4 regions of the Chryseobacterium sp. CFS15 genome follow, and region 2 is predicted to be linked to each of the others. Evidence: riboswitches for the same ligand, from Rfam matches in the RefSeq annotation. Region 2 holds a riboswitch; each other region holds the start of a gene.
What was found. A riboswitch is a leader RNA that binds a small molecule or an ion and turns the genes downstream of it on or off. The one in region 2 is predicted to bind thiamine pyrophosphate.

Region 1 (5,228 bases), on a different contig from region 2:
GTCGTTCTGTAATTTTCGGCACTATACCCTGCAAGAGCGGCGATACTATGACTTCCGAAGGTCTTTTTATAATTTAATAAAGCTTCACCTAAATATCGGTTATAATTAACCGTTCTTCTGCTCGCAATACTTACCTGCCCCGGAATATTTGTAACTAAATTGAAAGTTGGTATATAACCGGTATTGATGTTATAATTATTAGTAGCACCTCCTGAAATTTTAAAATTTAATCCCGGTAAAATATCATAAGACATGTACATGCTAGACAATAACCTGAATTCATTGGTATCATTGGTTGTGTTTTCTAAAGTTCCAATCGGGCTTACTGTAGAACCCGCCCATCTGTATCTTGTATTTTTCCAGAAATTGGTATAAAGACCGGCTGATAATTCTGCTACTGGAACCATAGAAAGCATTTTGTGTGCTTCATTATCTTTCCCGTCTACCGCAGCTCCGTAACTTTGAGAATAACTTGGGCGTAAAGTAATTCCGGCCTTCCATTTATCAGAAATATTTACATCAATAACTGCACTTAAATTAAATCTATTAAAACCTGTATTAAGCGCCATACCTTCCTGATCAAAATACGCAGCCGAGATTGCATATTTTACATTCTGGCTTCCCCCTCTCACCGATAACTGATAATTCTGAATGGCGGCCGGGCGGTAAAACGCATCCTGCCAGTCGATATTTGCTACCTGATTGGTTCCCCATCTTGGATCGACCATATAGGTGATATTTGCCAGATTATAATCAGTAGTATTTGCCAGATTAAAATAATTTGCTCTCACTGCATAGCTGTCAGAAGCTGAATTCCCTGGAGATAAAGCAACCCATCTTTTATTAATAGACTCGGTTGCATAGTCAATCCATTCTGCGCTGTTCATGATGTCAAGCTTTTTCTCGATGGTTTGAACACCATAATACTGAGAAAATGAGAATGATGGCTTACCTGAAACTCCTTTTTTAGTCGTTACAATCACGATCCCATTAGAGCCTCTCGATCCGTACATTGCCGTTGATGCAGCATCCTTTAGTACTTCAATCGATTGCACATCATCTGGAGAAACATTGGCCATGTCATCTACTACCATTCCATCAACTACATAAAGAGGAGAATTGCTTGCTGAGATAGAAGCTGAACCACGCACTCGAATTTCTAAGGGTTCTCCCGGTTTTCCTGAAGTAGCACGGGTTTTAACACCCGCAATCTGACCCGTTAATGCCTGATCAACTCGTGCAATAGGACGATCTTTGAAACTCGCCGTACTCACCTTTCCGACAGATCCGGTGACCTCTCCTTTTTTTTGTGTACCGTAAGCGATAACGACTACTTCCTCAATATCCTTCGTTTTATTATTGGATTTTGTACTATCCGAGGCCTTACCTGTGGTTTCTTTTTCCTGTGCGAAGATAAAACTTGTGGTACTTAGTAAAATACCAAGAGTTATTATAGATTTCTTCATTTTGTGGCTGGTGATTAATAATTATTACTTTTATACTTTCATTTAAATTAAAGCATGAGAAAAGTTAAATCTGAAAGACATGATATTTCTCATATTTTTATTTTTATAAAAGTATACTTATCGAAAATTTCAGCTATCCTGCTGTTACCTGCCCAAATCTCATCGTATAGAAATACACACAAACCACTCATTATCAACAACATTATTTAATTAAAAAAAATTCAGGAATAGAAAAAATTAAAAACAATTACTCAAATAAAGAAATATCTTAAGCGTATGCTCACCAATTTCATCTTCATAAACTTTGAATTTTCATTCTATATTATGATAAATTATTTTAGCAAGATCTCAATGTTGGCTTTGTTTTTGCCAAGCAAGATGTATGAAAACAATTTTTATCGTAGAAGATGAGACAGGCATCAGAGATGCATTACAATTGCTCCTGTCATTCGAAAATTATGACGTCCGTTCATTTGCTACTGTTGATGCCTTCAACAATAGAGATCAATCGGTTGTTCCGGATGTTTTTATATTGGATGTAAGATTACCTGATGGTTCGGGTACCGATCTTTGCAATCAAATAAAAGAAGATGAAGCTACTTCAAAAATTCCGGTAATGATTATCAGTGCTCATGCAAAAGCTGAAAATGTAATCAATGCATGCAACGCTGATGAATTTATTTCTAAACCGTTTGACATCGATGATGTTCTTGTAAAAATTGAAAAGCTAACTGCATAATATTTTAACAACTATACTTTAAATAAAAACACTCTGAAGCATCTGTTTCAGAGTGTTTTATTTAGAGTGAAAAATTTGAAATAGCTGCGTTATTTTGACAATATAGACAATGTTTTCATTCAAAATCAATATTTTTCAATACTTTTGTCTTGCGCTTTAGGGGTATTCTGAAAAGAATTGAGAGAGTCCCTTTGAACCTGATACGGCTTACACCGACGTAGGGAAAAGCAATATGTCATATTCTAAATGATGACTGTTGTTCCGGATTTTATCCTAAAGCTTTTATTGATAAAAATATTAGAATGGAAAACAATCTTTGGAACAGCATCCTTCACGTACGAAACAATTCTCCCCTCGTTCATAGTATCACCAATTATGTTGTGATGAACAACACTGCTAATGCACTTCTGGCGATTGGCGCATCACCTATAATGGCTCATGCAAAATCTGAAGTAGAAGAAATGGTAAACATTTCAAATTCATTGGTCATTAATATTGGTACACTTGATGAATATTGGGAAGAAGCAATGCTTTTGGCAGCAAAAAAAGCGAATGAATTACACAAACCTTGGATTTTAGATCCTGTAGGAGCCGGAGCAACATCTTATCGTGATTCGGTTTTAAGCAAGATTCTTTCTTTAAATCCAACAGTGATCAGAGGAAATGCTTCTGAAATTATTGCCCTTTCAAAAACCAGTAAAACGATCACAAAAGGAGTCGACAGCACTGCCAAAAGTAATGAAGCTGTAGAAGCTGCCAAAATATTGGTCAAAAATCACAAATCGACAGTTTGTATTTCAGGTGAAACCGATATTATCATTAGTGAAAATCAAGAAATCCATTTAAAAAACGGCGATCCAATGATGACCAAAGTTACCGGATTAGGCTGCACAGCAACTGCATTGATTGGTTCTTTTATCGGAGTTATTGAAAACAAAACAGAAGCTGTTATTGCAGCAATGAGTTTATTGGGTATCGCAGGAGAAATAGCAGCTCAACAAAGTGCCGGTCCCGGAAGTTTACAGCTCAACATCATTGATAAACTTTACAATATTACAGAAGAAGAATTTTCGGCTCATCTAAAAATGATAAAGCAATGATCTTAAAACCTTCATTTCCTTATCAGCTGTATTTGGTTATTTCTGAGAAAGATTGTTTGGGGAAAGATTTTCTTGAAGTTGCAGAAAAATCAATTTTGGGTGGCGTTGATATTATTCAGCTTCGTGAAAAAAATACCTCAACAGAAGATTTTCTTCGGAAAGCATTCACATTAAAAGAGATTACCTATAAATATAATATTCCACTCATTATTAATGACAATTTTGAGGTTGCTGAAAAAATTGGTTCGGCAGGAATTCATGTCGGGAATAACGATAAATCTCCGTCAAGCCTAAGAAATGAATTGTTTTTTAAAGATAAAATAATTGGATATTCTATTGAATATTTAAGCCAACTTGAAAATGTAAATACAGAATTGTCAGATTATCTTGGCATCAGTCCAATATTTAATACCGACACCAAAAAAGACACCGTGACTGAATGGGGATTGGAAGGTTTATCAAAAATAAGATCTCTTACAGACAAGCCACTCGTTGCCATCGGCAATATCAATTCTTCAAACGCGGCCTCCATTATAAAAGCAGGAGCAGATGCATTAGCTGTTGTATCTGCAATTTGCAGTGCCGAAAATCCTGAAAAAGCAGCTTTCGAAATTAAAAATAAAATATTGAAATGAAAAAATATTCTTATCCTACCGTTCTTACGATTGCCGGTTTTGATGGCAGTGGCGGCGCAGGCATACAGGCAGATATCAAAACATTTTCAGCTTTGGGATGTTATGCAACATCTGTGCTTACCGCACTTCCGGTTCAAAATACAATGGGCGTAAGAAAAATATATCCCGTTTCAATGGAGGCTGTTGCAGATCAAATAGAAGCTGTACTCGACGACATTTTCCCGGATGCCATTAAAATTGGAATGGTGCATAATTCTCAATTGGTTGAAACCATCGTAAATACTCTAGCTAGATATCCAAAAATTCCAATTGTATTTGACCCTGTTATGGTTGCCACAAGCGGACATCAATTGATTGAAGAAGAAACCATTCAAACCATCGTTGAAAAATTATTTCCCATTGCAGAAATTATTACCCCAAATATGGATGAGGCTTCGATATTGGCACAAATGGAGGTGAAAACCTTAGAAGATATGCAGATTGCGGGCGAAAAGATTTTAAGATCAGGCTGCAAAAATATCCTTCTCAAAGGCGGACATCAGGAATTACCTACCGTCACTTCGTTATTTTTTGAAGAAAATGGCGAGCAATTAACTTTTGAAACTGAAAAATTTAACACCAAAAATACTCACGGTTCCGGCTGTACGCTTTCTTCGGCAATTGCTGCTTTTATAGCAAGAGGTGAAGAGTTGTCTAAGTCAGTTGAATTAGCGCAGGAATATGTTTTTGAAGCTATTAAAAACGGAAAAGATGTTGTCGTCGGAAAAGGAAATGGTCCTCTTAATCACTTTTTTAATCCCCATAAAATAATTAAAAATGAATTGGTCTGAATTAACCTGGAAACAAACTGAAGAACGGTATCAAGCTATTCTTACTATGCCTTTTGTTGCCCAATTGGCAGATGGAAGTCTTCCCAAAGAAAAATTTCAGTTTTACATGGCTCAGGATTCTTTATATCTCGAGCATTTCGGAAGAGCATTGGCGTTGATCGCAGCAAGAGCACATGATATTAGCAACACCTTACAATATCTGAAATATGCAGAAAACGCAATTATAGTCGAAAACGCACTTCATGAATCTTATTTTAAAGATTTTGGCTTAAAAGATAAAGGTACAATGCAGCCTGTCTGTCATCATTATGTACATTTTCTTAAGAGTACCGCTGCGCTCGATTCTGTTGAAATAGCTATGGCAGCAGTATTGCCCTGTTTTTGGATTTATAAAAAAGTAGGAGACCACATTTACAATACCATAAAGTCTGAAAATAATCCTTACCAAAAATGGATTG
Region 2 (5,228 bases):
TCCCTAAGTTTTTTGCAAATGAGGAATTACAACAATTTGAACAGTTTTTGGATCAAATTGACGATCACTATTACGTAGTTGAAATTAGCGGTTGTCCTGTGGGCTGTGGCGGAATTTTTTTCGACGAAATGAGTAATCAGGCAGGGTTATCTTGGGGTATGGTAGATTCCAATTACCACGGACAAGGCATCGGTAAGTTACTCACAAGTTTTCGTCTAGATCTTTTAAAAAAATTGTATCCCGATAAAATTATCAAAATAGAAACCTCACAACATACAGTAGCATTTTATGAAAAGAACGGTTTTAAGATTGTGGATGTTTTAGCAGATGGTTTTAGTGAAGGACTAGATAGATACACTATGAAGATATAACCAAGAACTAAGAATGCGTCTAATGTCTAAACTATTCAACCACTATTCTTCAATCTATGTTTTATAAAGTTCAACAATCTAAATTGATTCAGTGGATCATTATCCACATCAGATATCTTATAGCATTGGCATTTGTACCTTCTGGATTTACAAAATTAATTGGTGAAAGATTCACTCAGCTGCCAAAATCTGAAGCGGTAGGTCAGTTTTTTGAAGTCATTTATCAATCAGGTATGTATTATAATTTTTTGGGGTTGGCCCAGATCATTACAGCAATACTTCTGATCACACAGCGATTTGCATTAATAGGTACATTATTATTTTTAGCGATCACAAGTAATATCTGGATGATCACCATTTCTCTGCCTTTCAAAGGAACATGGATCATCACGAGCTTAATGATGCTCGCCGGTTTTATTTTACTTTATTGGGATAAAAACAGAATCGCAGAATTATATTCTGATAACCATTTACAAAAAAAGAAATATGCACCTGCAGTATCAAAACTCTGGATCAATGCCGGTATCATTTATATCATAAGTCTTCTTACCCTATGTTGTACAAGTCCAAAAACAGACTTGATATCAGAAACCATTGCTATATTGGTATACTTCATTTTAGGAGCTACACTACTCTACACCAATTTTTCTTTCTGGAAAAATTCAAGCAAGGTAAGTTCATCACACAAGCTACAGTAGAAGAATCTCTCTACATCTGCTGATAATAAATCTATAAATTATTCTCTATGAAATTTTTGTTTTTGCGTCTTATCGTAATTTTTTCGATCGTCTATCCCGTCCAAAGTAGAGCCTGCTCCGCATTTTTACTCGCAGGTAAAAATCATAATGTTGTCGGCTTCAACGAAAACTGGAAAACAATGCCGGGGATGATCGTGATCAACAAACGTGATGTTCTTAAAAGGAACATTAGCTGGCAGAACTTGACAACTGATCAACTTCAGCCTCATAAACAATGGATATCAAAATTCGGATCTGTCACCTTCAATCTTTTGGGATATGATTTTCCTTGCTACGGGGTTAATGAAAAAGGTCTTTTTTTGGTCGAATTATATCTGGAAGAAACAACCAAAGTTTACAATCCAAAGCAGCCCAATATGTTCTGGGCACAATGGATCCAGTATCAACTGGACAATTACAAATCGGTCAATGAAGTTGTGGCCCATCTGAATGATGGACCAAACATCGACTGGTGGCCTAATGCAGCCGGAAGTCATTTTTTTCTGACCGATGCCAAAGGAAACTCTGCCACGATTGCTCTATTGAATGGTAAGTATACAGTCCTTACCAACAAGGAAATGCCGATGCCCTTACTTTGCAACAATCAATATCATAAGGATCTGGCTGCTGCTAAAAAGTTTGATTTTCTGGGTGGAAATGAAAAGTTTGATTTTGATCAAAATAAGAACTGGGAAGACCGGTATAACCGTGCATATTATATGCTGAAGAATTATAAGTACGATGTTAGACCTATAGACTATGCCTGGAGTATCTTGAACGCCATACATCCAGGTGAATGGCAGACGGTCATTGACACGAAAAAGATGAATCTTTATTTTAGGTCTGACTTGAAGAAAGAGGTGAAGACAATTTACATCGGCAAGTTGGATTTTTCTAAAAACGCATCAATAAAATATTTAGATATCCACACTGATGAAACGGGAACCGTTAACGACAAATTCCAAATTCTTACAGCAGCAAAAAACAATACTTATGTTGAAAAAGGATTTCCAATTGGCTACGACAATAAAGAATTCGGAAATTCCGCTAGTTTCGAAAAACTCAAAAAAAACATTGTATCGTTTTTTGAAAACATTTTGCCATGATTTAGATGTTTTTAGAAAAAACAGCCAATTAATATTTGACTAAATTATTTTTACGATGAAATCAGTACTTCAGAATAAGTGGATGTCCCTCGTTTTGCTTGCAGTAGTTTGTCTGGTGATCTACAATCCACTGACTAGATTTCCGTACACGTTCTGTGTTATCATTATATTTGTTTTGATTATCATATATCTTCAGAATGGAAATCTAAAAATGCTAAATTTTAAGAATCTCAATTTTCATGATCTAAAAGTAATTATAGCCTCCTATGTGATTTTAGAACTGGGTTTGGATTTTATTGTACAGCCATTGGTCACTTGGCTATGTAATGAACCGGCTGATTATTCTGCCTTTAAGCACATTGAAGGCGATGCGTCCCAGTATTTTAAATGGTTGTACAGAATGTGGATCAGTGCCGCAATAGGAGAGGAATTGTTGTTCAGGGCATTTGCTTTTGCTCAGCTGAGAAATGTTTTCGGAGATAAAAAGGTCATCGTATTCGTTCTCTCAACATTACTCTTTTGTTTACCACACATGTATCAAGGAATAGCTGGATTAATAATGACCTTTGTATTTGGGATTGCATTTGCACTGTTGTATATTAAGTATCAAAATATTTGGATCAATATAATCGTCCATGGATTGATCGATACAGTCTTTCTAAGTTTGAGTTATTTCGGATATATTGAATTTTATGAATTTATTTGGTAAATCATCTGGTAACCTTATAGCTAATTTTAACTCTCATATTTCTATCTGAAAGTTAAATATAGTAGAAATGATCAATATATTTGGCTTCTATTTTTATAAGAAGTAAGAAAACCCTTATGAAAATGAAGCCATTATGTACTGCAAATATTCATTTGTAAGATTGCAATTTAAAAAAAAGCCAGTGAGATCATTTTTCTACGGGCTCCTATAACAATAAATTTATTAGAAAAAATGATAAAAATTAATCCTTTAATATCAGGCGAAATTATTATAGCATTTTGATAATTTTTCAATACTTTTGCTTCACGCTTTAGGGGTATTCTAAATAGAATTGAGACAGTCCCTTTGAACCTGATACGGCTTACACCGACGTAGGGAAAAGCAATAAGTCATTATTCTGATAATGACTGTTGTTCCGGATTTTATCCTAAAGCTTCTATTTACAAACAAATATTAGAATGGAAAATAATCTCTGGCAACACATCCTTCACGTAAGAAATACTTCTCCCCTAGTTCATAATATCACCAATTATGTTGTGATGAACAATATGGCCAACGCTCTTTTGGCCGTTGGCGCATCGCCCATAATGGCTCATGCCAAACCAGAGGTGCTATACATGGTCAAGATCTCAAATGCTATGGTAATCAACATAGGTACACTGGATGAGTACTGGGAAGAAGCAATGCTTCTTGCCGCTAAAAATGCTACCCTATTGCAAAAGCCCTGGATATTAGATCCTGTAGGAGCTGGCGCTACTGCTTATCGTGATACAGTTCTGAGTACGCTTTTAAAATACCATCCAACAGCAATTCGTGGAAATGCTTCGGAGATCATCGCCCTTGCAGATGCAAATGCCAGTATTACAAAAGGAGTAGACAGTACAGCTCAAAGCACAGAAGCTTTGGAAGCAGCAAAGACCATGGTTCAAAATTGTAATTCAGTGGTCTGTATCTCCGGTGAGACCGACATTATCGTCAGTCAAACATTAAAATATCTTAAATATGCAGAAACTGCCATCGTAGTAGAAAATATACTGCACGAATCTTATTTTAAAGACTTCGGCTTAAATGAAAAAGGGGAAATACAGCCTGCGTGTCATTATATTCACTTTCGTAAGAGCACAGCTGCTATGGATTCTGTAGAGATTGCAATGGCATCAGTGCTGCCCTGCTTTTGGATCTACAAAAAAGTGGGAGATCATATTTACAATCATCTTCAATCTGAAAACAATCCCTACCAAAGGTGGATTGACACTTACGGTGGTGAAGAATTTGCAGATGCCGTAGAACAGGCGATCAATCTCTGTGATGAGGTTGCATCAGAAGCTACTGCCGCTGTTAGAGAAAAAATGACAGAAGCATTTATCACCTCCTCAAGAATGGAATATCATTTTCTGGGAAGCTGCATATGATCTTAAAAAATGGGCTTAATGGATCAGGTAAAAGCGGTTATATTTGATATGGACGGTGTACTGATCGATTCTGAAAAATTCTGGAAACAGGCAGAATCAGAAGTTTTCACGTCTTTAGACGAATTTACAGCATTGACTCAATCAATGACAACTAAAGAAGTAACCCGGTTTTGGTATGAAAGATTTCCTTGGTCAGGTCTCACTCTTCAGGCTGTAGAGGAACAAGTTGTACAAAGGGTCATGGAACTGATCAAAACTGAAAATTGTGAGATGAAAGGTATTAAAGCATTCATAGAATCCTTGCATAAATCAGGATTGAAGATAGGTTTGGCGACAAATTCTCCGGCCATCATCATTCCGGTGGTTCTAAATAAGTTAGGGCTCGACCACTACTTTGATGCTGTGACATCTGCAGATGATGTTCCGAAAGGAAAACCTGATCCGGAAATTTATCTTCTGACAGCAAATAAACTTCGGATAAATCCATCTGAATGTATTGTCATTGAGGATTCTTGTTTTAAAACCATGTTCAATATTCTTGATTTTTTCTAATAATTCATTCATAAATTCTTTATCACTGCGGTCTATGGAAATAAACTCAATATAAGTTTTCCAAAATCCGCAAAATTATTATTCTCATTTTTAAAACTTCCGTGACCGATCATCCTGACCGCTACAACCTTGTGCTTGCCATATTCATCGCCAAATAAGTAATATTACCACTGTACTACCCTTTGCACAGACATACATAAGCCGTATGCAAGATATTGATTAATATATTTATAGAATCTGCTGCCAAAAACGGACATGGTTCGATAGCAATAGCGATATACTCTTCTGCATAACAGTCACTTTGTTTTAGCTATGATAAACAGATACCACATCATCTTATT
Region 3 (5,228 bases), on a different contig from region 2:
ACCTTGGAAAACATTTTCTCCGTCAAATTGCTTCAACATCTGAGCCTGAGTTGCGTGAACTACATCACGGAAATCCATATGCTCTTTCATATCACCTTTGAAAGTTACTTTTACAGATTCAGGAATCGGCATTGAAGCTTCACCTGTTGCCAAAGCAAGAGCTACAGTTCCGGAGTCGGCTCCGAAAGCAACACCTTTAGACATTCTTGTGTGAGAGTCGCCTCCTATGATGATTGCCCATTCGTCAACCGTAATATCATTAAGAACTTTGTGAATAACGTCTGTCATTGCATGATATTCACCTTTCGGGTCACGAGCTGTGATCACTCCGAAATCGTTCATGAATTTCATTAATTTAGGAATATTAGCCTGTGCTTTTTTATCCCAAACTGAAGCAGTGTGACAACCAGACTGATAAGCTCCGTCTACGATCGGAGAAATCACGGTTGCTGCCATAGATTCCAATTCCTGAGAAGTCATCAAACCTGTCGTGTCCTGAGAACCAACAATGTTTACTTCTACACGAACGTCTGAACCTGCGTGTAATAATTTACCTTCAGTAACACCTACTGCATTTCTGTTGAAGATTTTTTCAACAGCCGTCAAACCTTGTCCTTCAATAGAAATTTCTTTAGAAGGAGCGAAAACTGCAGGAGCTGTAATTCCTAAAGTTTTTGCAGCAAAAGTTTGAATTTTTTTACCAAAAACAATGGCGTAAGAACCACCCGCTTTGATGAATTCTAATTTTTGAGGAGTAAATGATTTTGAAATATCTTTCAATTCAACATCTCCGTTGTATAATTTCTTTTCTTTGGTGTTGATGGTAAGAACGGTTCCTGTAGCAACAGAATATTTTTCTTCCAAAACAATGTCGCCATTTTCATTACGAAGAGGGTTTCCGTTTTCGTCAACTTTTTTCACCCAGTTTTGTAGGTCAATTCCGATACCTCCGGTTACATCAACAGTTGTTAAGAAAATTGGAGAAATACCATTTGTTCCCGCTACAATCGGGGCGATATTTACGAATGGTACGTAAGGGCTTGCTTGTTTCCCTGTCCAAAGTGCAACGTTGTTTACACCCGACATACGAGAAGAACCAACTCCCATTGTTCCTTTTTCTGCGATAAGCATTACGCTTGCATCAGGATGTTTTGCCTGTAAAGCCTTAATTTCTTCCTGAGCTTCAGGGGTAATCATACATTTCCCATGCAATTCTCTGTCTGAACGAGAGTGTGCCTGATTTCCGGGAGACAATAAATCTGTTGAAATGTCACCTTCACCAGCGATGAATGTTACTACTTTAATTTCTTCTGCAACTTCCGGAAGTTTAGTAAAAAACTCTGCTTTTGCATAGCTTTCAAGAATATCTTTAGCGATTACGTTACCAGATTCGAAAGATGCTTTCAAACGTGCTGTGTCAGCATCGTATAAGTAAACCTGAGTTTTAAGAACTTCAGCAGCCGGTTTTGCAGTTGCCTCATCATTTCCTAAAGCTAAATCAAGTAAAACCCCAATTGAAGGTCCGCCTTTCATATGAGATAGTAATTCGAAAGCGTAAGTTGGAGTAATTTCTTCAACCACAGATTCGCCAAGAATAATTTCCTTTAAAAACTTAGCCTTTACGCCTGCAGCACTTGTGGTACCCGGCAAAGTATTATAAATAAAAAATTTAAGAGAATCAGCTCTATATTCGTTTGCTGTATCTTTAATCTGCTCAATAATTGCGCTTAATAGATCTGCGCCGTCAATTGGTTTTGGGTGAAGCCCCTGATTTTTTCTTTCTTCGATTTCTTGGATGTAATCCTGATAAATATTCATAATTCTAGAAGTCTTTTCATTTTAAATGCGCCTTCGGGATGTAATGAGATTCCTAATACGCATCACTTTCAAATAGTTTGACGATTTATTCGTAAATCTTTCTAAGTTTGTTATCGGAAATTGAAGCTGTCTATTGAAAATCTTTTCTGATATAAAAATTTAACAGATAAGAACTGATGTTATTTTTTTAGATTTATCAAAAAAATCTTCAAAATTTAGTTTTCCGTTATTAAACACTTGAAAATGTTTCCAAATTTACGAAATTTTACTATTTTGTAAGGTTGAAATTATTTAGATTCTTTATAAATATGAATTTTATATTTTCTATTTTTGACACAAAATAAACATACAATGATTTTAAGGAAATTGAAGTTGGGTTTTTTGATAACATGTTCTGTTTTTGCTTTTTCGCAATCTAAACCTTTGAAAAAAAGCAATGTAAGTGTATCTAAAAAAGCTGTAAAATCAAATATTGTTAAAAATACTGTAACAAAACTTCCAGTAGTTAATGAGGAGTTGCCATTGCTGATTCCGCAAAAAAAGAACGGAAAATCCGGGTTTGTCAATCAAAAAGGGAAATTTATAATTCAGCCGGAATATGATTTGGTGATGTTTTTTGGTGAAGATTGTAATCTTTTAAACTCGCCTAACGAGAAAGTTAAAAAGTTCGGAAGCGGAGATTTTGCTACTGTAGAAAAGGGCGGTATTGCGTTTAGAATTAATAAATCAGGAAAAAGAGTTTACCAATATAATAGTAATGATCTGGGAAGATGCCAGCAAGAATTGAAAAAAGCATTGTTTCATGCTTATATTCTTAGTGGAAAGTATGGAATTATCGAAGATTCGAAGTTTAAAAATCCATCAGACCGCAATCAGTTTACCATTTATCCAAGTTACCAGTATCTTTACATTTTGGAGGGCGACGACACGTCGAATCCTATGATCATAGCAACGTATAACGATAAATTTGGTGTAATTGATGTTAATAACAAAATCATTATTCCATTTGAATATTCAGATATAAAAAGAAATTACAGCTGGAAATTGGGGAAAATGTTTGAAGTCACAAAAGATGATAAAAATTATTATTATATAGATTCTTACAACCGATCTTATTAGTTTTAGTGTGAAATTAAATCCCAAATCAAAATATTTTTAATTCACATATTTTTAGTAATTTTGCCGCTGAAATAAAGGGGTGCTCCAGTCGGGGCTGAGATTATACCCAATGAACCTGGAACGGGTAATGCTGTTTAGGGAAACATTCATTATAATTGATGAATGATAAATGATAAACTATAAATTAAATCACTTATCAATCATAATTTATCGATTATAAATATAGTCGCCCCTTTTATTCCATTAAATTTTTAAAATTTATAAGAATGAAAGGATTATTTTTTTTAGGGCTTACCGCAAGTTCATTGAGTTTTGCTCAAACTCTAAATAATGATTCTCTGAAAATCAGAGAAATTGAAGCCGTCAACTTTACCAGAAGACTTCCCGTTGCTAAAGAAATCATCAATGTACAGAAAGATCTTGACGGACGAAATCTCGGGCAGGATCTTCCTATTCTCTTAAAAAATCAAACTTCAATTATTTCTACTTCTGATGCCGGAAACGGAGTCGGCTACACGGGATTTAGGATTCGTGGAGTTGCCGGGAGAGGGATTAATGTGATGATGAATGGTGTTCCGTTCAACGATTCTGAAAGCCAGGGAACTTTCTTTGTTAATGTTCCGGATCTTACCAGCTCGGCTTCACAAATCGTGATTCAAAGGGGTGTGGGGACTTCCAATAACGGAGTTTCTGCCTTTGGCGCAAGTATCAATGTGATTTCTAAAGAGCCTGAAGAAAAATTTTATATTAAAACAGATGACAGCTACGGGTCATTTAACACTTATAAATATTCAGCTGAAGTAGGTTCCGGTAAATTCTGGAAAGACCGTCTTTCTGTGATGGGAAGATATTCATATATTCATTCTGATGGGTATATAGACAGAGCTTTTTCAGATTTAAATTCTTACAATTTCACAGCCTTATTTGAAGAAGGAAAAACAAAACTTCGCTTGATGGCCTTTGGAGGAAAAGAAAAAACGTATCAGGCCTGGAACGGAATCGACAGGCAAACCTGGGAAACAACTCCTAAACTGAACTATTCTGGTCAGTATACAGATCTTTTTACAGGCGAGGAAAAATTTTATGATAACGAAACCGATAATTACAGACAAAATCATTATCAGTTTTTATGGGAACAAAACATCAACGAACGCTGGAATCTTGAAACGACTCTTCATTATACTAAAGGAAGAGGGTTTTATGAAAATTACGTAAGAGTAAACGAAGAAGATGAGGAAGCAACACATTATTCCAATTACAATCTTCCGGTATTCGAATTGAATGGAGCTCCTGTAAATCAAACCGATTTTATCAGAAAAAAATGGTTGAATAATGATTTTTATGGCTTGGTTTCTACTTTGTATGGGAAATTTGAAAATCTAGATTTGAATTTCGGATTGGTTGGAAATCAGTATTACGGAAGACATTATGGGAATGTTACCGGAGTGTATTTTCCAAATATTGATGAATATGAATATTACCGTAATCGTTCGGTGAAAACTGAAGTTGCAGCTTTTGCCAAAGCATTAATCAAAGTGAATGATTTTGAATTCTTTGGAGATCTTCAGTTGAGAAATATTGATTATGATACAAAGATATTAATGGAAGGTGATGGAGAAGGCGCTAATCTTAATGAAAACTGGTTATTTTTTAATCCAAAAGCAGGAGTTAATTATAAACTAGGAAACGGAAAAGTTTTCTTCTCTTATGCTCATGCGCAACGCGAGCCCAATCGTGATGATCTAATATCAAACAATGATGTGAAATCAGAAAAACTACATGATTTTGAAGCAGGAATTGAAAAGCAATTTGGAAAAGTCGCTTTTACAGCCAATCTTTATTATATGTATTATCTGAATCAGCTGGTTCTGAATGGGCAGATCAGTAATATCGGAGAGTTTATCAGAACCAATTCCGGGAAAAGTTACAGAAGAGGTTTAGAAATTGGAGCTTTGGCAAAACTTTCAAAACAATGGGAGATTTCTGGAAACGTAAGTGTAAGCCAAAACAGAAATCTTGATTTCAGAATTAAAAATAAAAAAGAAATTACCGAGCTTGGGAATACAGAAATTTCTTTTTCACCCAATTTGATTGCCAATCTTAGTCTGAAATACACCCCAACTAAGAATTTCCAATTGGCATTGATGAATCAGTATGTAGGGAAGCAATATCTTGATAATACAGAAACTCAGAGTTTACAGCTTGCCGATTATCTTCTTACAGATTTTAATGCGCAATATGACTTTAAAATTGCAAAACATGAGGTTGCTTTAAAGCTTTTGGTTAATAAT
Region 4 (5,228 bases), on a different contig from region 2:
AGCATGATCGTTGATAATACAAACTGATTGATATTCTGAACACAGCAGTTTTGAATTTTCACAAAGCTCAATAAACTCATTTTCGGGAGCATTCTTCCAGCGAACCTGAATCCATTTTATGCCGTTGTCTAAGGCTTTTCTTATATTTATTTCCTGTTCGGCTATTGTAAAGCCTTGAGAAATATATTGTAGTTTTTCCATTTTTAAATTTGAATAAATCTTAATAAATTACATTCTGTCTGCATTTTTTGAAAACACCTAAAGGTTCATCACTTTCCCAAATTGCTCCTAACAAAGCCACTCCATCTATTTCACTTTCAAAAACTTCATTGATATTATTTTCATTAATTCCTCCCAAAGCAATCAGTTTCACATTTGGATTATCTCGTTTTTTAATATCATTCAAAATATTCGAATTTTCACCATATCCTTTTTTAGAAATACTCGGAAAAACCGGACTAATAAATGCATATTCCCATTCTTTATTCAAGTGATTAAAACTTTCAATATCATGAACAGACGTTGAAATTATTTTATCTGTGAAAGATTGAAATAAACTATTTTGCCTGTCAATTTCCCTGAAATGAAATCTTGAGATATTAAAGTTTTCTGCTAAATCATAATGACTGTATAAAACCAATTGAGACTGAAATTTTGAATCTATCTTTTGAATAAAATCCGTCATTTCATTTTGGTTAATAAAAGGCTTTCTGATATGAAGCAAATCCAAACCTTCCTGAAATAATTGATTGATGATCTCAGTTTCATTTTGAACTTTATCTTCGGGAGTGATTACGATAATCATATATAAATTTCTTTCCCTTTTTCGATGAATTCCTGAGATTTATCAAACATTCCTTTTTCTGCAGATTCACGAATTTCCTGCGTAATTTTCATTGAACAGAATTTCGGTCCGCACATCGAACAGAAGTGCGCAATCTTCGCGCCGTCCGCAGGAAGTGTTTCATCATGATAAGATCTCGCCGTATCCGGATCAAGAGAAAGATTGAACTGATCTTCCCATCTGAATTCAAATCTTGCTTTACTCAAAGCATTGTCTCTGTATTGCGAACCAGGATGACCTTTCGCCAAATCTGCAGCATGAGCAGCCAACTTGTAAGTGATAACTCCAACTTTTACATCTTCTTTATTTGGAAGTCCCAAGTGTTCTTTCGGGGTCACATAACACAACATCGCGCAACCAAACCAGCCAATCATCGCTGCACCAATTCCGGAAGTAATGTGATCGTATCCCGGTGCAATATCCGTAGTTAAAGGGCCTAATGTGTAAAACGGTGCTTCATCACATATCTCCAATTGCTTATCCATATTTTCTTTGATCATATGCATCGGAACGTGTCCCGGACCTTCAATCATCACCTGAACATTGTGCTTCCAAGCAATTTTTGTCAGCTCACCTAAAGTTTCCAATTCGGCAAACTGTGCCTCATCATTTGCATCAGCAATTGAACCCGGGCGAAGACCGTCTCCTAAAGAAAAAGCAACATCATATTTTTTCATGATCTCGCAAATCTCTTCAAAATGAGTATATAAAAAGTTTTCTTTATGATGGAACAAACACCATTTTGCCATGATAGAACCACCTCTGGAAACAATTCCTGTCACACGTTTTGCGGTCAAATGAATATATCTCAACAAAACTCCGGCATGAATCGTGAAATATGAAACTCCCTGTTCTGCCTGTTCGATCAAGGTATCTTTAAAAATTTCCCATGTTAAATCTTCTGCAACACCTTTTACTTTTTCCAATGCCTGATAAATCGGAACGGTACCGATCGGAACCGGACTATTTCGGATGATCCATTCTCTGGTTTCGTGAATGTTTTTTCCGGTTGACAGATCCATAATCGTATCTGCTCCCCATCTGCAAGCCCAAACTGCTTTTTCAACTTCCTCTTCAATGCTTGATGAAACAGCACTGTTTCCGATGTTTGCATTAATTTTAACTAAAAAATTTCGCCCAATAATCATCGGCTCGCTTTCGGGATGATTGATGTTATTTGGAATAATTGCTCTTCCGGCTGCAATTTCGTCTCTTACAAATTCGGGAGTTATCTTTCTTTTCGGAGTTCTTGCTCCAAAACTATTTCCCGGATGTTGAAAAGCCATCTCTTTTGAAACAGAATCTAATTGCTCGATTCTTTGATTTTCTCTAATGGCAATATATTCCATTTCAGCAGTGATAATCCCCTGTCTTGCATAATACAATTGGGTAACCTCTTTTCCTTCTCTGGAAACTTTTGGCTGATGGTTATACGAAAAACGCAGTTCATCTAATTTTGAATTGGCAAGACGGGCTTTTCCGTATTCTGAGGTAATTCCGTCTAAAACTTCGACGTCATTTCTATCCAAAATCCATTGTTCTCTAATTCTTGGAAGTCCTTTTTCGATATTAATTTCAGAATTTTCATCGGTGTAAGGTCCTGAAGTATCGTAAATGGTGACAGGAAGATTTTCTTCTAAATTTCCGTTGGTTAATTTTGTCGGACTTAGTTGTATTTCACGCATCGCTACATTGATTGGGTGAATTTTCCCTTCAACATAGATTTTTTTTGAGTTCGGAAACGGCGAACGTGTGATTTTATGAGCCATAAAAATATTTTTTAACCGCCTTGAGTAGCAGTGATAATTAAAATTGAATCTTGGTTGTTGAGAATAGTTTCCGCCCAGAATGACTGCGGAATAATACGATTGTTGAGCGCTACGGCAATACCTTTTTTCTTTTCAGGTAATTCCATAGCGATAAGTGCTTCCAGCGTTTTGGGAAGTACATCAAAATTTCTTAGTGTGTGATTGATTGTGAGCTCCATTCCTAAATTTTTAAATATACTTTAGGAATGCCCATCATTGTACAATAGAATGTACAGCAAAGTCATCTCACTTTTTCCTACGCTAGTATGATCTAGAAATCAGGTTCAAAGGGTAAAGTCTCAGCCTGTTTTGTCAACAGACACCCCTAAAGTTGGGAGCGAAGTTAGACATTTTTTTAAAATGGACAAAATTTTTTGAAAGAGATGGGAGTTTAGAAGATTAAGCTTGGAAGCTTTAAGTGCTTGAAAATATTTTTGCCACGAAGACACGAATGTTTTTCATCTTTAACGTAATAATATTCGTGCATTCGAGGCTTATAAGTTTTTTAGAAGTTGAAATGAAATATTCTGCAAGCCCATACTTAAGATAATTTCAATACAAAAAAAATGGAAACAAGATGATCTCCAGTTTCCATTTTTTTACTTATTTCTATATTTAATATTTATTCTTCACATGCTCTCCAAATTGCGTCATTCTGCGGAACGGGAGCAACAATTGTCACCTCCTCTTTTGTAACAGGATGTATAAACTGAAGTTTTCTGGCGTGAAGATTTATTCCGCCATCGGGATTTGAACGGGGCGCACCGTATTTTAAATCACCTTTAATCGGAACTCCGGTTTTTGATAACTGTGCCCTGATTTGATGATGCCTACCGGTTTCCAAATCAATTTCCAAAAGCAGATAATTATCTAACGCTTTAATTACATTATAAGTAAGAATTGCTTCTTTTGCCCCTTCGGTCACTTTCGTAAAGACGATCGCTTTATTATTTTTCTCGTTTTTCTGAAGATAATGAACCAATCTTTGCGTTTGAGGAATCATTTCTTTAGCAACAACCGCCCAATACGTTTTCTTAATTTCACGGTTTTTCACCATTTGAGTTAATCTTGAAAGCGCTTTTGAAGTTTTAGCATAAATGACCAAACCAGAAGTTGGGCGATCAATACGATGTACCAAACCCAGAAAAACATTTCCGGGTTTATTATCTCTTTTTTTGATGAAATCTTTAATAGAATCAAGTAAAGGTTCGTCGCCGGTTTTATCGCCCTGAACGAGCTGCCCTACTTTTTTATTGATAACTAAAAGATGATTATCCTCAAAAACAATCTGCTCTTCCATAATACCTTAACGATTCTGTGATCTGCTTACAAAAGAAATAACAACTCCGCCTAAAAGACCAATCGTTTTTATGATGTTAAGACTTGAATCGATTGGTAAAAATGCGCCGATGATACACAAACCTGCCGCAGCGTACATAGGATACATAAATTTTGTGTGCATCAACATTCTTCCCTGCACGATAAAACTAATTCCAATTAAAATATAAAATAATCTTGCCGAAAGAAGATAGTTAATATTATCCGGGAAAATTTTAAACCAACCCGCTGCTAAACAAATGATTGCTAAAATTGATAAAATTCCTTGTGTTGCCTGTAAATTACTTTTCATTAATAGCTTTCATTTTGGTTAGGGAAATCAGCATTTTTCACGTCTTTCACGTATTGAGAAACTGCTCCTGTTATTTCTGTATATAAATCGAGGTATCTTCTTAAGAATTTTGGAGAGAAACCTTTATTCATTCCCACCATATCATGATACACCAAAACCTGTCCGTCACAATGAGCTCCGGCTCCAATCCCGATTGTTGGAATCGAAATGCTTTCCGTCACTCTTTTAGCCAAATCTGCTGGAATTTTCTCAAGAACAACTCCAAAACAGCCCAATTCTTCAAGCAATTTTGCATCGTTGATCAATTTTTCAGCTTCAGCTTCTTCTTTAGCTCTCACTTTATACGTTCCAAACTGATAAATAGACTGCGGCGTTAATCCCAAATGTCCCATAATAGGAATTCCGGCGTTGATTATTTTTTTAATCGATTTTGAAATTTCTTTTCCACCTTCAATTTTAATAGCGTGAGCACCCCCTTCTTTCATCATTCTAACTGCAGATTCTAATGCAATATCAGGATTACTTTGGTAGGTTCCGAAAGGTAGATCAGCAATTACCAATGCTCTTTCTACACCTCTTACCACACTTTGAGTATGATAAATCATCTGATCTAATGTAATAGGAAGTGTCGTTTCAAAACCCGCCATTACATTGGCTGCAGAGTCGCCGATAAGAATGGTATCAACCCCACCGGCATCAACCATCTTTGCCGTTGTAAAATCGTAAGCGGTAAGCATTGTTATTTTCTCCTTGTCGAATTTCATTTTTCGTAAGGTTTCTGTAGTAACTCTTTTAATTTCGGAATGAACAGACATAATGTATATGATTGTTTTAAGTTAAAAAGTCGGCTTTCGCCGACTTAGATATTTGAATTTTACAAAACTACGTGTCCTAGTTTCATTAATTTATCGTGGTTGAGAATTTTGATGTTTCTGCCGTCTACTTC

Region 1: another riboswitch for thiamine pyrophosphate. It lies ahead of thiM (hydroxyethylthiazole kinase); the one in region 2 lies ahead of thiM (hydroxyethylthiazole kinase).
Region 3: another riboswitch for thiamine pyrophosphate. It lies ahead of OH814_RS12570 (TonB-dependent receptor plug domain-containing protein); the one in region 2 lies ahead of thiM (hydroxyethylthiazole kinase).
Region 4: another riboswitch for thiamine pyrophosphate. It lies ahead of thiS (sulfur carrier protein ThiS); the one in region 2 lies ahead of thiM (hydroxyethylthiazole kinase).

The regions. Positions count from the first base shown of each region.
Region 1 is NZ_JAVHYL010000002.1:208,845-214,072, reverse strand. It holds gene OH814_RS03710 (TonB-dependent receptor) at 1-1,466, opposite strand, end outside; gene OH814_RS03705 (response regulator) at 1,849-2,205, shown strand; TPP riboswitch at 2,354-2,446, shown strand; gene thiM (hydroxyethylthiazole kinase) at 2,508-3,305, shown strand; gene thiE (thiamine phosphate synthase) at 3,302-3,940, shown strand; gene thiD (bifunctional hydroxymethylpyrimidine kinase/phosphomethylpyrimidine kinase) at 3,937-4,770, shown strand; gene tenA (thiaminase II) at 4,757-5,228, shown strand, end outside.
Region 2 is NZ_JAVHYL010000001.1:38,651-43,878, reverse strand. It holds gene OH814_RS00200 (GNAT family N-acetyltransferase) at 1-371, shown strand, start outside; gene OH814_RS00195 (DoxX family protein) at 428-1,069, shown strand; gene OH814_RS00190 (linear amide C-N hydrolase) at 1,117-2,214, shown strand; gene OH814_RS00185 (CPBP family intramembrane glutamic endopeptidase) at 2,270-2,923, shown strand; TPP riboswitch at 3,226-3,318, shown strand; gene thiM (hydroxyethylthiazole kinase) at 3,382-4,335, shown strand; gene OH814_RS00175 (HAD-IA family hydrolase) at 4,354-4,887, shown strand.
Region 3 is NZ_JAVHYL010000007.1:92,844-98,071, reverse strand. It holds gene OH814_RS12580 (bifunctional aconitate hydratase 2/2-methylisocitrate dehydratase) at 1-1,818, opposite strand, end outside; gene OH814_RS12575 (WG repeat-containing protein) at 2,170-2,937, shown strand; TPP riboswitch at 3,003-3,096, shown strand; gene OH814_RS12570 (TonB-dependent receptor plug domain-containing protein) at 3,204-5,228, shown strand, end outside.
Region 4 is NZ_JAVHYL010000007.1:112,570-117,797, forward strand. It holds gene thiE (thiamine phosphate synthase) at 1-201, opposite strand, end outside; gene OH814_RS12640 (thiamine phosphate synthase) at 221-805, opposite strand; gene thiC (phosphomethylpyrimidine synthase ThiC) at 802-2,613, opposite strand; gene thiS (sulfur carrier protein ThiS) at 2,625-2,831, opposite strand; TPP riboswitch at 2,889-2,989, opposite strand; gene OH814_RS12655 (RNA pseudouridine synthase) at 3,275-3,955, opposite strand; gene OH814_RS12660 (hypothetical protein) at 3,959-4,282, opposite strand; gene panB (3-methyl-2-oxobutanoate hydroxymethyltransferase) at 4,282-5,097, opposite strand; gene OH814_RS12670 (Crp/Fnr family transcriptional regulator) at 5,157-5,228, opposite strand, start outside.